Regions from separate parts of the Paraburkholderia fungorum genome, predicted to be linked through region 2. Evidence: predicted binding sites of a transcription regulator. Region 2 holds the regulator's gene; each other region holds the start of a gene.

Region 1 (4,180 bases), 1.4 Mb from region 2:
CTTGGCGCGCTCGGCGGGTGTCTGGGGGAGTTCGCCGAACTTTTTGCTCCAAACGGCTTGAGCGCGCGCAAGTTCGGTGTCGCGCAGTTGGGCCTTGGCGTCTTCAACCAGCGTCTGGTCGAGCGCGTGCTGTTTCAGTTCGCCGAGAATCCGGCTGGCGCCTAGTTTCGACGAACGCCGGTGGATCAGGCTTTCCGCGAAACGTGAGTTGGAAAGCCAGTTCTCCGTTTCCAACGTATCGAGCACCGTTTCGAGGGAATCGGTTTCTTCGACGTATGGCTTCAGTTTGCGGGCGAGTTCGGCGCGACTATATTCGCGGCGCGAGAGATAGCCGAGTGCGCGTCCTTTTAGCGAACGTGCCGGGCGTTGGGATTTTTTGGCTTCGTCTTCGCCCGGCTTGACTGCGCCGGGCTCGCGACGCGAACGAGTGTAAGTGGTTTCGGATGGGTCCGAAACTGATGCTGAAGTGGATTCAGACTGGGCGCGCTGCGGGCTATGGCCAGCAGCGCGATCATGTGCGTCGAACGATTCGAACGGGTCGAACGAATCGTCCTCTTCATCACGCGGGCCTTCCGAGTGGCGTCCTGCATTGGACAACGGCCGGCCCTTGCGTATCACGTGATGGTTACTCTTCTTCGTCCGCGACTTCGGCGCTTGCACCGCCGGCTACGGCTTCTGCCATGGCATTCACGCCCAGCGATTCGCGGATACGGTTTTCGATCTCGCGAGCGATGTCCGGATTTTCGCGCAGGAATTCACGCGCGTTGTCCTTGCCCTGACCAATCCGTTCGCCGCTATAGCTGTACCACGCACCGGCCTTGTCGACGATCTTGGCTTGCACGCCCAGATCGATGATTTCGCCCTGACGCGAAATACCCTCGCCGTACAGAATGTCGAAAATCGCCTCGCGGAACGGTGGCGACACCTTGTTCTTCACGACCTTCACGCGGGTTTCGTTGCCGATCACTTCGTCGTTCTTCTTGATCGAACCGATACGGCGAATATCGAGACGCACCGACGCGTAGAACTTCAGCGCGTTACCGCCCGTGGTGGTTTCCGGGTTACCGAACATCACGCCGATCTTCATACGGATCTGGTTAATGAAGATGACCAGGCAGTTCGTACGCTTGATCGTGCCGGTGAGCTTGCGCAGCGCTTGCGACATAAGACGCGCCTGCAGACCCGGCAACGAGTCGCCCATTTCGCCTTCGATTTCAGCCTTCGGCACGAGCGCCGCGACCGAGTCGATCACGATCATGTCGATCGAACCCGAACGCACGAGTGCGTCAGCAATTTCGAGCGCCTGTTCGCCGGTGTCCGGCTGCGAGACCAGCAGGTCGTTCACGTTCACGCCGAGCTTGCGCGCGTACTGGATGTCCAGCGCGTGTTCCGCGTCGATAAACGCCGCCGTGCCGCCGATCTTCTGCATTTCAGCGATGACTTGCAGAGTCAGCGTGGTTTTACCCGACGACTCCGGACCATAGATTTCGACCACACGGCCACGCGGCAAACCGCCGACGCCCAGCGCGATATCGAGGCCGAGCGATCCGGTTGAAACCACCTGGATGTCTTCGACTACCTCACCTGCGCCGAGCCGCATGACCGACCCTTTGCCGAACTGCTTTTCGATCTGCGCGAGCGCGGCAGCCAATGCCTTGCTCTTTTCAGCAGTCAGTCCAGCCGAGCCTTTCTTGCTTTCTTCCATGAATCGTCCTTTGCTATGATGAACGGCGTCTGAGGCAGGTGTGCGGCCCCGAGTTTCAACCCACTCGGAAAGGACAGCACACGAAACTCAGACACTGTATAAAAAAACAGTAGTTTTGGCAAGCGCGATTCTCATGCGAACGCGCATTTTTACTGTCTCGCTGCCCAGACTACCCACAAAAATCTTTGGAGACCGCCGCGCCTGGAGCTATCCATGGTGCCGGCAACGCCAGGTTGGCGAATCATGCGAATTCTGATTGCCGAAGACGACAGCATACTCGCGGACGGTCTGGTTCGATCACTCCGCCAATCGGCCTATGCCGTCGATCACGTGAAGAACGGAGTCGAGGCCGATACCGCCCTTTCCGTGCAAAGTTTTGACCTGCTGATCCTCGATCTGGGCCTGCCGCGCATGTCCGGGCTCGAAGTGCTGCGTCGCCTGCGTGCGCGCAACTCCAACCTGCCGGTGCTGATCCTGACCGCCGCAGACAGCGTCGACGAACGCGTCAAGGGACTCGATCTCGGCGCCGACGACTACATGGCCAAGCCCTTCGCATTGAACGAACTCGAAGCGCGGGTGCGCGCACTGACCCGGCGCGGCGCGGGCGGCGGCCCGACCGTCGTGCGGCACGGCTCACTCGCGTTCGACCAGGTTGGCCGGATCGCCTATATCAACGAGCAGGTGATCGACCTGTCGGCGCGCGAACTCGGTTTGCTCGAAGTGCTGCTGCAGCGGATCGGCCGGCTGGTGTCGAAGGAACAGCTCGTCGACCATCTTTGCGAATGGGGCGAGGAAGTCAGCAACAATGCGATCGAGGTTTATGTGCACCGGTTGCGCAAGAAAATCGAGCCGAGCGGCGTGCGCATCATTACCGTGCGCGGTCTTGGGTACTGCCTCGAAAAAGCGGCAGCCGCGGGCAGCGCAGCCGCGAGTGCCTCCAACGCCGCGGCAATGACGGAACCCGCCGCGCCGGAAACGTCCGAGCCGCCCGCGTCGTCGCCGTCCGTCGCGATGCCCGCGAGCCACCACTACAAATAGAAGGCGCCCATGTCCGCACGCGCAGACCGCGCTCCGGCGCACGCGGCGGATCTCGACGAAGTGCGCGACGAGCGCTACGCCAACCCGTTCGCCCCGCCCGACGAAACCGAAGCCGCCGCCGAAGCCCGTCCCCGCTCGCTGTTCGGCGAGATTCTCGACTGGATGCTCGCGCCGCTGCTGCTGCTCTGGCCGATGAGCCTGGCCATCACCTATCTGGTAGCGAAGTCGATTGCGAACGGGCCGTTCGACCGCGCGCTCGAAACCGACGCGTACGTGCTCGCCCGCCAGATTCACCCGATCAACGGTGTGGCGGAATTGTCGCTGCCCGACTCCACCCGCGATTTTCTGCGCGCCGACAATGTAGACAGCGTGTTCTATCAGGTGCTCGGCACGCGCGGCGAACTGGTAAGCGGCGAGCGCGACATGCCGCTGCCGCACGAAGAGGACCGGCCACAGCCGGGCATCGTCGAATTCCGCGACGACGTGCTGCGCGGCAACGACATCCGCGTTGCCTACACGACCGTCGAATTTCCGCAGACGCCCGGCGCGCAGCCTGTACTGGTGCAGGTCGCCGAAACGCTCGACAAGCGCAGCGAGCTTGCCAACGACATCATCAAGGGCGTGATCCTGCCGCAGTTCGTGATCCTGCCGCTCGCGATCCTGCTCGTCTGGTTCGGCCTTTCGCGCGGACTGGCGCCGCTGCACGCGCTACAGGCGCACATCCGCGCACGTCGGCCGGATGATCTGTCGCCGCTCGAAGCGCGCCGCGCGCCGCCGGAAATCGAGCCGCTGGTGACGTCGTTCAACGATCTGCTGACGCGCCTCGAACAGAACATGGAGTTGCAAAAGCGTTTTATCGCCGATGCCGCGCATCAGATGAAAACGCCACTGGCCGGTTTGCGCACGCAGGCGGAATTGGCGCTGCGTCAGGATGCGTCGGCGGAAGTGCACCGCTCGCTCGAGCAGATCGCCACCAGTTCGGAACAGGCGGCGCGGCTCGTCACGCAGTTGCTGGCGCTGGCTCGCGCGGAAAACCGCATGTCCGGGCAGATTTTCACGCCGGTCGAAGTGACCGAGGTGGCGCGCAGCGCGGTACGCGAGTGGGTGCCGGCAGCGCTCGCGAGGCAGATGGATCTCGGCTACGAAGCTCCCGACGAGCCGGTCGAGGTGGACGGCAACCCGGTCATGCTGCGCGAAATGCTGTCGAACCTGATTGACAACGCGATCCGCTACACGCCGCCCGGCGGGCGCATCACGGTCCGGGTCCGGCATGACGTGGCGGCTCGGCTCGTGCATCTGGAAGTCGAAGATACCGGCTTGGGCATTCCGGTCGCCGAGCGCTCGCGGGTGATCGAGCGTTTCTACCGGATTCTCGGCCGTGAAGGGGATGGCAGCGGATTGGGACTCGCGATCGTCCGCGAAATTGCGACGATGCAC
Region 2 (4,180 bases):
GGCCTGAGTTTCAGGCCAGCGGATCACTCGTTCAGATTGATCGCCGTGAGCTTCCAGGTGAACAAACCTTCGCGCTGAAAGATTGCCGAATAATTTGCGTCACCTTCGCCACGCCGGTAGGTCACGACAAACTCGTTGATGCCGCGATAACCCGCCGTAGTCTCCCGCGCTGGCGGTTGCGTAGCGCTGGCTGTGTCTCCAGTCGGAGCGGAGGTTGCCGCATCTGCTGCGGGTGCATTGCTGGCATCAGGCGGCGCGGGTGGCCGCTCGCCCGGATTGCCACGCGGCGGCATGCCATTCAGCAATGCCGCGACGCCGTCTGGGGTTGCATAGGAATCCACCAGCGGTCCGATCAACGTGACGCCGATCATCGCGCCGATGGTGGCCATTTTGCTGTTGGCATCGGCGTCCAGCCGACGTGTCAGCATGCCCGTTATCTGCTGCTTCAGGCTGTCGCGTAGAGCGGGAAAATCGACGTATTGATTGACGGTTTGCGCGTCACGCGCATCGGCTGCACGTTTGAGGTTTCTCAGCGCGATATACGGTGATGCGTAGGCAAATCCCAGCGCGGCGATTACCACGATCACGATCAACGTGATGATCAGCGGACGGGTTGCGCTACCCTCGCTGCCCTTCATGCGTGTCGGAACTGTCATCGAATGGGACTCCGATCAGGTTGGATGTCAATGTGGACCACTGCCCCGCAAGAACAATCCCATTCTATGCAAATATCTTAGTGGCAGCCCCGAAAAGCGCATGCAGCAATTGGCTGGGTATGTGCAATGTGCGGTGTGATCGCGTGGCGCAATCACATGCATAACTGCGTAAGACAGCTGTCTTACAAAGCCACTTGCTAACCCAAGGCTGGTTCACGGTTCGCACGGGAAACCCACACGCGCTCCGCTTACCCCTCGAACACCACGCCATGAACATTGGCTTCTTCTGCAATGCAGTGATCGATCATCCGGCATACCGCATCGACCGTGCCGACCATGATGAGTCGCGACGGCCCGTGATAAACACGCACCGGCGCGCGCCGTGCAGGCTCCGTCATATTCAGGCTTGAATTCAACGACACGCGAGCAAAAGCCGGCAACGACGAGGGCAAGCTGGATGCGCTTTCCGATGAGTCGAACAGCGATGGAGTGCTCGCCCCCGGCGCCTCAATTGACGAACTTGAGCAAGGCACAAGCTTGCGCAGATGGCGCAGACGACCGAACTGGCGAAAAGGCAGCAGGCGGGCAAGGCGTTCCATGAGTCTCTCCAGGCGATGCAGCAATGATGCAGCGTTGGTTAGGCGAACCGGCGCAAGCGAAACAACGGTGACGCGTGCACGAACTAAGCGCGAGCGCTTAGAACTCGCCAGGACGAATCAACCCGACGGCGATTCCTTCCAGCGCGAATTCCGCACTGCCGGTCTCGACGAAGATGTTTTCGTAATCAGGGTTTTCCGCGATCAGCTCGAGGCCGTTCGGTCGGCGCTTCAGGCGCTTGACCGTAACGTCGTCGCCGAGTCGCGCGATGATGATCTGGCCGTCTTTGGCCTCGCTCTTCTTTTGCACCGCAAGCAGGTCGCCGTCGAAGATGCCTGCGTCGCGCATGGACAGCCCGCGCACTTTCAGCAGGTAGTCGGGCTTGCTCGAGAACAGCGCCGGGTCGCATGCGAAATGCTGCGAAATATGTTCCTGCGCGAGGATCGGACTACCGGCAGCCACGCGGCCGATGAGCGGCAGCGACAGCTGCATGATGCTCGGATGCGGCAGGGTGAACTGATGCGGTGCGTCGTCCGGACCCGGCAACAGGCGGATGCCGCGCGATGCGCCGGCCGCGAGTTCGATCACGCCCTTGCGAGCAAGCGCGCGCAGATGCTCTTCTGCCGAATTGGCTGAGCTGAAGCCCAGCTCGGCGGCGATTTCTGCGCGGGTGGGCGGAAAACCGGAGCGTTCGATCGCCCGGCGGATCAGATCGAAAACCTGCTGCTGTCGTGCGGTGAGTTTTGTCATGGCCACTGTATGTATGAACAGGTAGCTGTATTTTTATACAGTATTCGGCGCATTTCAAGCTTTACTTTAAGTTCGTCACGAACGGGGCCGCTCCAGCGTCGACATAGGACGCTGAAACACCCGTTTTCGTGCCGCAACGCCTTATCCCGCTGTCGTTACCACTTTTACGTATTAAAGAATGAATAAACATTATTTTTAATGATGAAAGCCCTTCGATAGACTGGCCTCCGAGTTGGCGCTCATGTGCACGTGACCGCGACGCAAAACAACATCACACGCTGTTTTCAGCGGACCACACGCGGAGAAAGTTGGCATGAACCATCGGAACACGGGACTGGCGGGTAAAACGAAGCAACTGATCGCGGCGCTTGCGTTCGGCGCGGCGAGCGTCGTCGGCGGAATCACGCAGGCGCATGCCGACACGACGCTGCTGAACGTTTCCTACGATCCGACGCGCGAGCTGTATCAGGACGTCAATCAGGCATTCGGCAAGGAATGGAAGGCGAAGACCGGCGAGACCATCACCTTCAAGCAGTCGCACGGCGGCTCGGGTGCGCAGGCTCGCTCGGTGCTCGACGGCCTGCAGGCCGACGTCGTCACGCTTGCGCTGGCTTATGACATCGATGCGCTCGCCAACAAGGGCATCGTCGACAAGGGCTGGCAGAAGCGCCTGCCGGACAACGCGTCGCCGTACACGTCGACCATCGTGTTCCTGGTGCGTAAGGGCAACCCGAAGCACATCAAGGACTGGGACGATCTGATCAAGCCGGGTGTGTCGATCGTCACGCCGAATCCAAAGACCTCGGGCGGCGCGCGCTGGAACTACCTCGCAGCATGGGCGTATGCCGAACATCAGCCGGGCGGCAACGACCAGAAGGCGAAGGAATTCGTCGGCAAGCTCTACAAGAATGCCGGCGTGCTGGATTCGGGCGCGCGTGGCGCGACCACCAGCTTCGTGCAGCGCGGTATCGGCGACGTGCTGATCGCGTGGGAAAACGAGGCCTTCCTGTCGCTGAAGGAATTCGGTCCGGACAAGTTTGAAATCGTCGTGCCGTCGGTCAGCATTCTGGCCGAGCCGCCGGTGGCAGTGGTGGACAAGGTGGTCGACAGGCACGGCACGCGCAAGCTAGCCGAGGCTTATCTGAACTTCCTGTATAGCGAGGAAGGCCAGGAGATCGCGGCGAAGAACTTCTACCGTCCGCGTTCGAACAAGGTGCCGGCCGAGCTGACCGCCAAGTTTCCGAAGCTGAAGCTGTACACGGTGGACGACTCGTTCGGCGGCTGGACCAATGCGCAGAAAACGCACTTTGCCGATGGCGGCGTGTTCGATTCGATCTACCAGCCTCAGTAATTCCGCCGATGCCTGGCAAGGCAGAGGTAAAAAGCGGCGCGGCAACGCGCCACTTCCGAGCGCGCCCAGTGGGCGCGCTTTTGGCTAACCGGCGTACGGTGGCCGCAAACGTCGAGCGAAGCCAGTGATCAAAAACGCAAGCATCAACCTGAAAGAGTATCCAGCATGACGACGTTCACCTTCCGGAAGCCGAGCGCGTTGCCCGGCTTTGGCCTGACTCTCGGCATCACGGTGGCTTATCTGAGCCTCGTGGTGCTGATTCCGCTTGCGGCGACCTTCCTGAAAACCGCCACGCTCGACTGGAGCCAGTTCGTGCGCGCGGTTACTTCGCCACGCGTGCTCGCGTCGTACCGGCTGACGTTTTTTTCCGCGCTCGGCGGCGCGCTGATCAACGCCGTGTTCGGCTTTCTGGTCGCGTGGGTGCTGGTGCGTTACACCTTCCCGTTCAAGCGCATTGTCGATGCCGTGGTCGATCTGCCGTTCGCGCTGCCTACTTCCGTGGCCGGTATTTCGCTGGCGGCGGTCTATTCGGGCAACGGCTGGATCGGGCAGTTTCTCGAACCGCTCGGCATCAAGATTGCGTTTACGCCCGCGGGCGTGCTGGTTGCGCTGACCTTCATCGGCTTGCCGTTCGTCGTTCGTACGGTGCAGCCGGTGCTCGAAGAGTTCGAGCGCGAACAGGAAGAGGCCGCCGCGTGCCTGGGCGCGACGCGCTGGCTGACGTTTCGTCGGGTGGTGTTGCCGGCGGTTTTCCCGGCTTTGTTGACGGGTTTCGCGCTCGCGTTCGCGCGTGCGCTCGGCGAATACGGCTCGGTAATTTTCATTG
Region 3 (4,180 bases), 510 kb from region 2:
TCGTACCACGCGATGTACTCGGGTGGCCGTGACGATTGCGCCTGCTGGCGAAACCGGACGTACGCAATCATGTCGTGCTTGGCGCGTCGCACGCTTTTGGCCATGCGATAAAGCTGCGCGCCGTCTTCGTCAGCCGGCGACGCTACCGAGCGATCTCCTTGCTGCCAGCGCCACAGTACTTTGTATAAAAAAGCCCAACGCTGTGGCTCGCAGTGAAGTGCGCAGTCGTGAATCAGCGCGCCCAGTTCTTTTGATACATGCACGGCCACTGTTGCGGGCGTGATCATGTCGTTTTCCGACGATTCCCCATAGTCGAACAATGTTTGACCTTGCCGTAACTCTGGCGGTTGTTCGACGCGCCATTCAATCGATTCCGGCGCGAGGCCTTCGGCTAACGCTTTGAGTGACGCGGCTCGCCACGCGGTGAAATCGTCGTCAATAACGATGGAACGCATTGCGATGCTTTACAACAGCGCCAGTTGTACCGGCGGCGGCGCCAGCACACGGCGCAAATGAGCCGACGACGCGTCATGACTGGCCGCGCGGTAGTCTTGCGTGACGACAAACGGTTTGATTTTCTCCAGCGGACAACGCAGCCGAACGAGGTCGTCATAGCGCACACGACGCGTTCGCCGCAATTCGACCAGCCGCTTCGCGTTGCGCATGCCGATGCCCGGCACGCGCGCGATCATTCGCATCGGTGCGCGATTGAGATCAACCGGAAACGCCTCGCGATGCGCCAGCGCCCACGCGAGCTTGGGATCTATCTCAAGCGAAAGATTGCCCGGCTTTTCAAACAGTTCCTCGACGCTGAAACCGTAGCCGCGGATCAGAAAGTCGGCCTGATACAGCCGATGTTCACGCAACAGCGGCGGCGCCTGCGCGGGCAACGCAGAAGGGCTGTCGGGAATCGGGCTGAATCCCGAGTAATACACGCGCTTCAGCTTATAAGCGCCATAGAGCGTTTCGGCTGTTTGCAGGATCGTGCTGTCGCTGGTTTGATCTGCGCCGACGATCATTTGCGTGCTTTGGCCCGCCGGAGTGAACTTTGGCGCCTTCGCGTCGCTCTGCGCTTCTTCCTGCGCGAGACGGATCGAACCCATTGCCAGCTTGATGGTGCGCACGTCCTTTTCCGGGGCGAGGCGAGCAAGACTGCTGTCAGTCGGTAACTCGATATTCACGCTCAAACGATCGGCGTAACGCCCCGCCAGGGCGATCAGTTGCGGGTCGGCGTCGGGAATCGTTTTCAGATGAAGGTAGCCGCGAAACTGGTGCTCCTCACGCAGCGACTGCGCAACGCGTACAAGCTGCTCCATCGTGTAGTTCGATGACTGAATGATTCCGGAACTCAGAAACAGGCCGTCGATGTAATTGCGCCGATAGAAATCTAGTGTGAGATCGACCACTTCCTCCGGCGTGAAGCGCGCGCGGGGCACGTTGCTCGAGCGCCGATTGACGCAGTATTGACAATCGTAAAGACAAAAATTGGTTAGCAGTATTTTCAGGAGGGACACGCAGCGCCCATCGGGCGTGAAGCTATGGCAAATGCCCGCACCCGTGCTTGCGCCGAGCCCTTCTGTGCCTCGAGAGCCGCGCTTGGGAGCGCCACTGCTGGCACACGACGCGTCGTACTTCGCCGCGTCCGCCAATACTTCGAGCTTTTTGAGCAATTCCATGTTGCCGCCAATACTGTATGGATGTACAGTATTGTACGTGGGCAGAGCAAAGGTGCAAGCGGTTTCTGAAGTGGCTGAAACGATCGGGGCGCGGCCGCGCCCGCGACAAACCGGGGGTTCATTTACATGCAGATGCGGGCTTTTCCATGTCGGGAGCGACATGCCTGAACAATTCTGGTTGCCTGGGCTAGAGGCGCCGCCAACGCCAACAGATGGCCTGTTTTTCGCCGTTTTCCCCGACACAAGAACAGCGGCCGGCATTGCGAAGCTCGCGCACCAGCTTTGCGGGGAGGCGCGCGTCCGCAGCAAGCCGCTAGCAGCTGGACGTTTGCACGCAACGCTGACTCATCTGGGAAATTTTGCGGGAGGGTTGCCGCAAGAGAAAGTCGACGCGGCAAAGCGTGCAGCGGAGTCGATCGGCATGGCGCCATTTGCCGTCGAATTCGACGCGGTTGCGAATTTTGGAAAGAGGCCGCGTCCGGGGCCCATGGTGTTGACTGGAGGCGAGGGCGTCGTTGGCCTTCATGCGCTGCATGACGCGCTAGAGCATGCGTTAAACAGCGTCGACTTCTGGGGGCATCCGATTGCCAGCAAGAGTTATGAGCCGCACGTTACGCTGGCTTATGGCATACCGCCGGCGGACAAACGTCCCGTTGAGCCCGCGTGCTGGAATGTGCGGGAGTTTGCCTTGATACATAGTTTGTTAGGACGTACCCGACATGTTGCATTGGCGCGGTGGTCTCTGGTGGGCGGCGTGTCGTAACGACTGCGTCAGTTGCAAAGGGGCGGGAGAAAGTGGTTGTGCAACTACTTCCGCGCCACTAAGCCGTGCAAAGCTGAAGCGTGTGCATTAAAACCGTACGCCGGTTCCGCAGCCGCCAGCGAAGCCACCACCGCTTCCACCCGCGCCGCCGCAGAATACGCCGCAGCCTGACAGCGTCATCATCATGGCGATGGTCGCTAAAGTTGTGCGCAAGCGTTTCCCGAGTATGAGCTTGCCTATGGACACAGTATGCGGGCGGCGCGCGGCGAACTGCGAGAGGCTGTTCGAGTCAGGTGCGGCTGAAGTGGTGCAGGATGGTGAATCAATCATTCTGGATTGCATCAGGTAAGTGGCCTCGAAGAACAAAAAGCAGGACGCTTGTCGTGCCGGTTAATGGAAGATTTATCGCGAGTTCGTTGTACAAAAACGGCGCAGGAGCACAGTTTCAACTCTAATTTACGTCTATGCGTATCACAAATACGCAGTATCTGAAAACCGGTGTGTTTTGTCTGTCAGACACGCGGAGCGGCTAGGCGCTCCCTGATAGAATGCTTGGGCCGCAACGTAGTGGATTTCAGATGAAATTGCTTGATGCGCTTGTCGAACAGCGTATTGCCGCCGCAGCCGCGCGCGGCGAGTTCGAAGACGTGCCGGGTACGGCCGCGCTGCGACCCCAGGACGATGATGCACTGGTCCCGGAAGAGGTGCGTATCGCTAACCGGATTTTGAAGAATGCGGGCTTCCTGCCGCCCGCGGTTGAGCAGTTACGCGCGTTGCGTGATCTGCAAACGGAGTTGAATGCCGACAGCGGCAGCGCCACGCTTTGCCGCATCCGGGCTCGCATGCTGGCGCTCGATATGGCGCTCGAATCGTTGCGCGGCGGTCCGCTGGTTTTGCCGCGCGAATACTGCCGACGCATCGCTGAGCGGCAGTCGGAGCGGGTTGGCAAACTCGACACGGCAGACGTGGTTTCGCGGTGAATGAATCGGCTAGCTGCTCAGTGCTGTCTGGTTCGATGTCTGTCGAAGGGGGCGAAGCATTGAATATGTCTGTTTCACCCAATGAGGCCGGCGCAGAACTCTCTAAAACGTCGGTGAACGATTCGTGCCCGCCTGCTGTGCGAGAGGTCAGTGGATCGACAATATCTACCGATCCCTCAGAGTCTCTTGCCGTGTCCGAACGTGATCGCCGGTTTATGGCACTTGCTCAGGCCGCCGCCGAAGAGGCACGCGCAGCGGGCGAAGTGCCGGTCGGCGCGGTGCTCGTTCGTGGTGACGAAGTCATCGCCAAAGGTTTCAATCATCCGATCGGGGCGCACGATCCGTCGGCGCATGCAGAGATGATTGCGTTGCGTGCGGCCGCGCGGGCCGTCGAAAACTACCGGCTGCCAGGCTGCGAACTCTATGTGACGCTCGAGCCCTGCCTGATGTGTGCGGGCGCGATCATGCACGCGCGAATCGCTCGCGTCGTGTTTGGCGCTCGCGATCCGAAAACGGGGGCATGCGGCAGCGTCGTCGACGCATTTGCAAATCCGCAACTGAATCATCACACCACGGTGAGCGGCGGAGTGCTCGAAGCCGAATGTGGCGCGGCGCTCAAATCGTTTTTTGCGGAGCGTCGACGCGCAAGTCGTGAAGCGCGCGCGGCGGCGCGTGCCGCTGAAGCGGCCGACAATCTTCCGTCGGCCGAAGCGCTGTAGAGCGGCTTTGAACCCGCCGTAAAACGACAACATCCAACAGGT

The links. Region 2 encodes LexA, which represses DNA repair genes until DNA is damaged. Its sites were predicted from a motif close to ACTGTATNNNNATACAGT; they were not measured.
Region 1: a site for LexA is predicted at 1,799-1,816, ahead of recA (recombinase RecA). Genes of this name have one in related genera too.
Region 3: a site for LexA is predicted at 1,689-1,706, ahead of BLS41_RS10330 (putative DNA modification/repair radical SAM protein). Genes of this name have one in related genera too.

Annotation. Positions count from the first base shown of each region.
Region 1 covers NZ_FNKP01000001.1:3,284,710-3,288,889, forward strand. Annotated here, with positions in the region: gene recX (recombination regulator RecX) at 1-618, opposite strand, end outside; gene recA (recombinase RecA) at 626-1,705, opposite strand; gene BLS41_RS14535 (response regulator transcription factor) at 1,949-2,743, shown strand; gene BLS41_RS14540 (sensor histidine kinase) at 2,753-4,180, shown strand, end outside.
Region 2 covers NZ_FNKP01000001.1:1,844,146-1,848,325, forward strand. Annotated here, with positions in the region: gene BLS41_RS08140 (DUF2939 domain-containing protein) at 24-656, opposite strand; gene BLS41_RS08145 (hypothetical protein) at 905-1,255, opposite strand; gene lexA (transcriptional repressor LexA) at 1,353-2,003, opposite strand; gene BLS41_RS08155 (sulfate ABC transporter substrate-binding protein) at 2,317-3,354, shown strand; gene cysT (sulfate ABC transporter permease subunit CysT) at 3,520-4,180, shown strand, end outside.
Region 3 covers NZ_FNKP01000001.1:2,354,026-2,358,205, reverse strand. Annotated here, with positions in the region: gene BLS41_RS10335 (UdgX family uracil-DNA binding protein) at 1-455, opposite strand, end outside; gene BLS41_RS10330 (putative DNA modification/repair radical SAM protein) at 465-1,676, opposite strand; gene BLS41_RS10325 (2'-5' RNA ligase family protein) at 1,837-2,439, shown strand; gene BLS41_RS10320 (DnaJ family domain-containing protein) at 3,018-3,419, shown strand; gene tadA (tRNA adenosine(34) deaminase TadA) at 3,455-4,138, shown strand.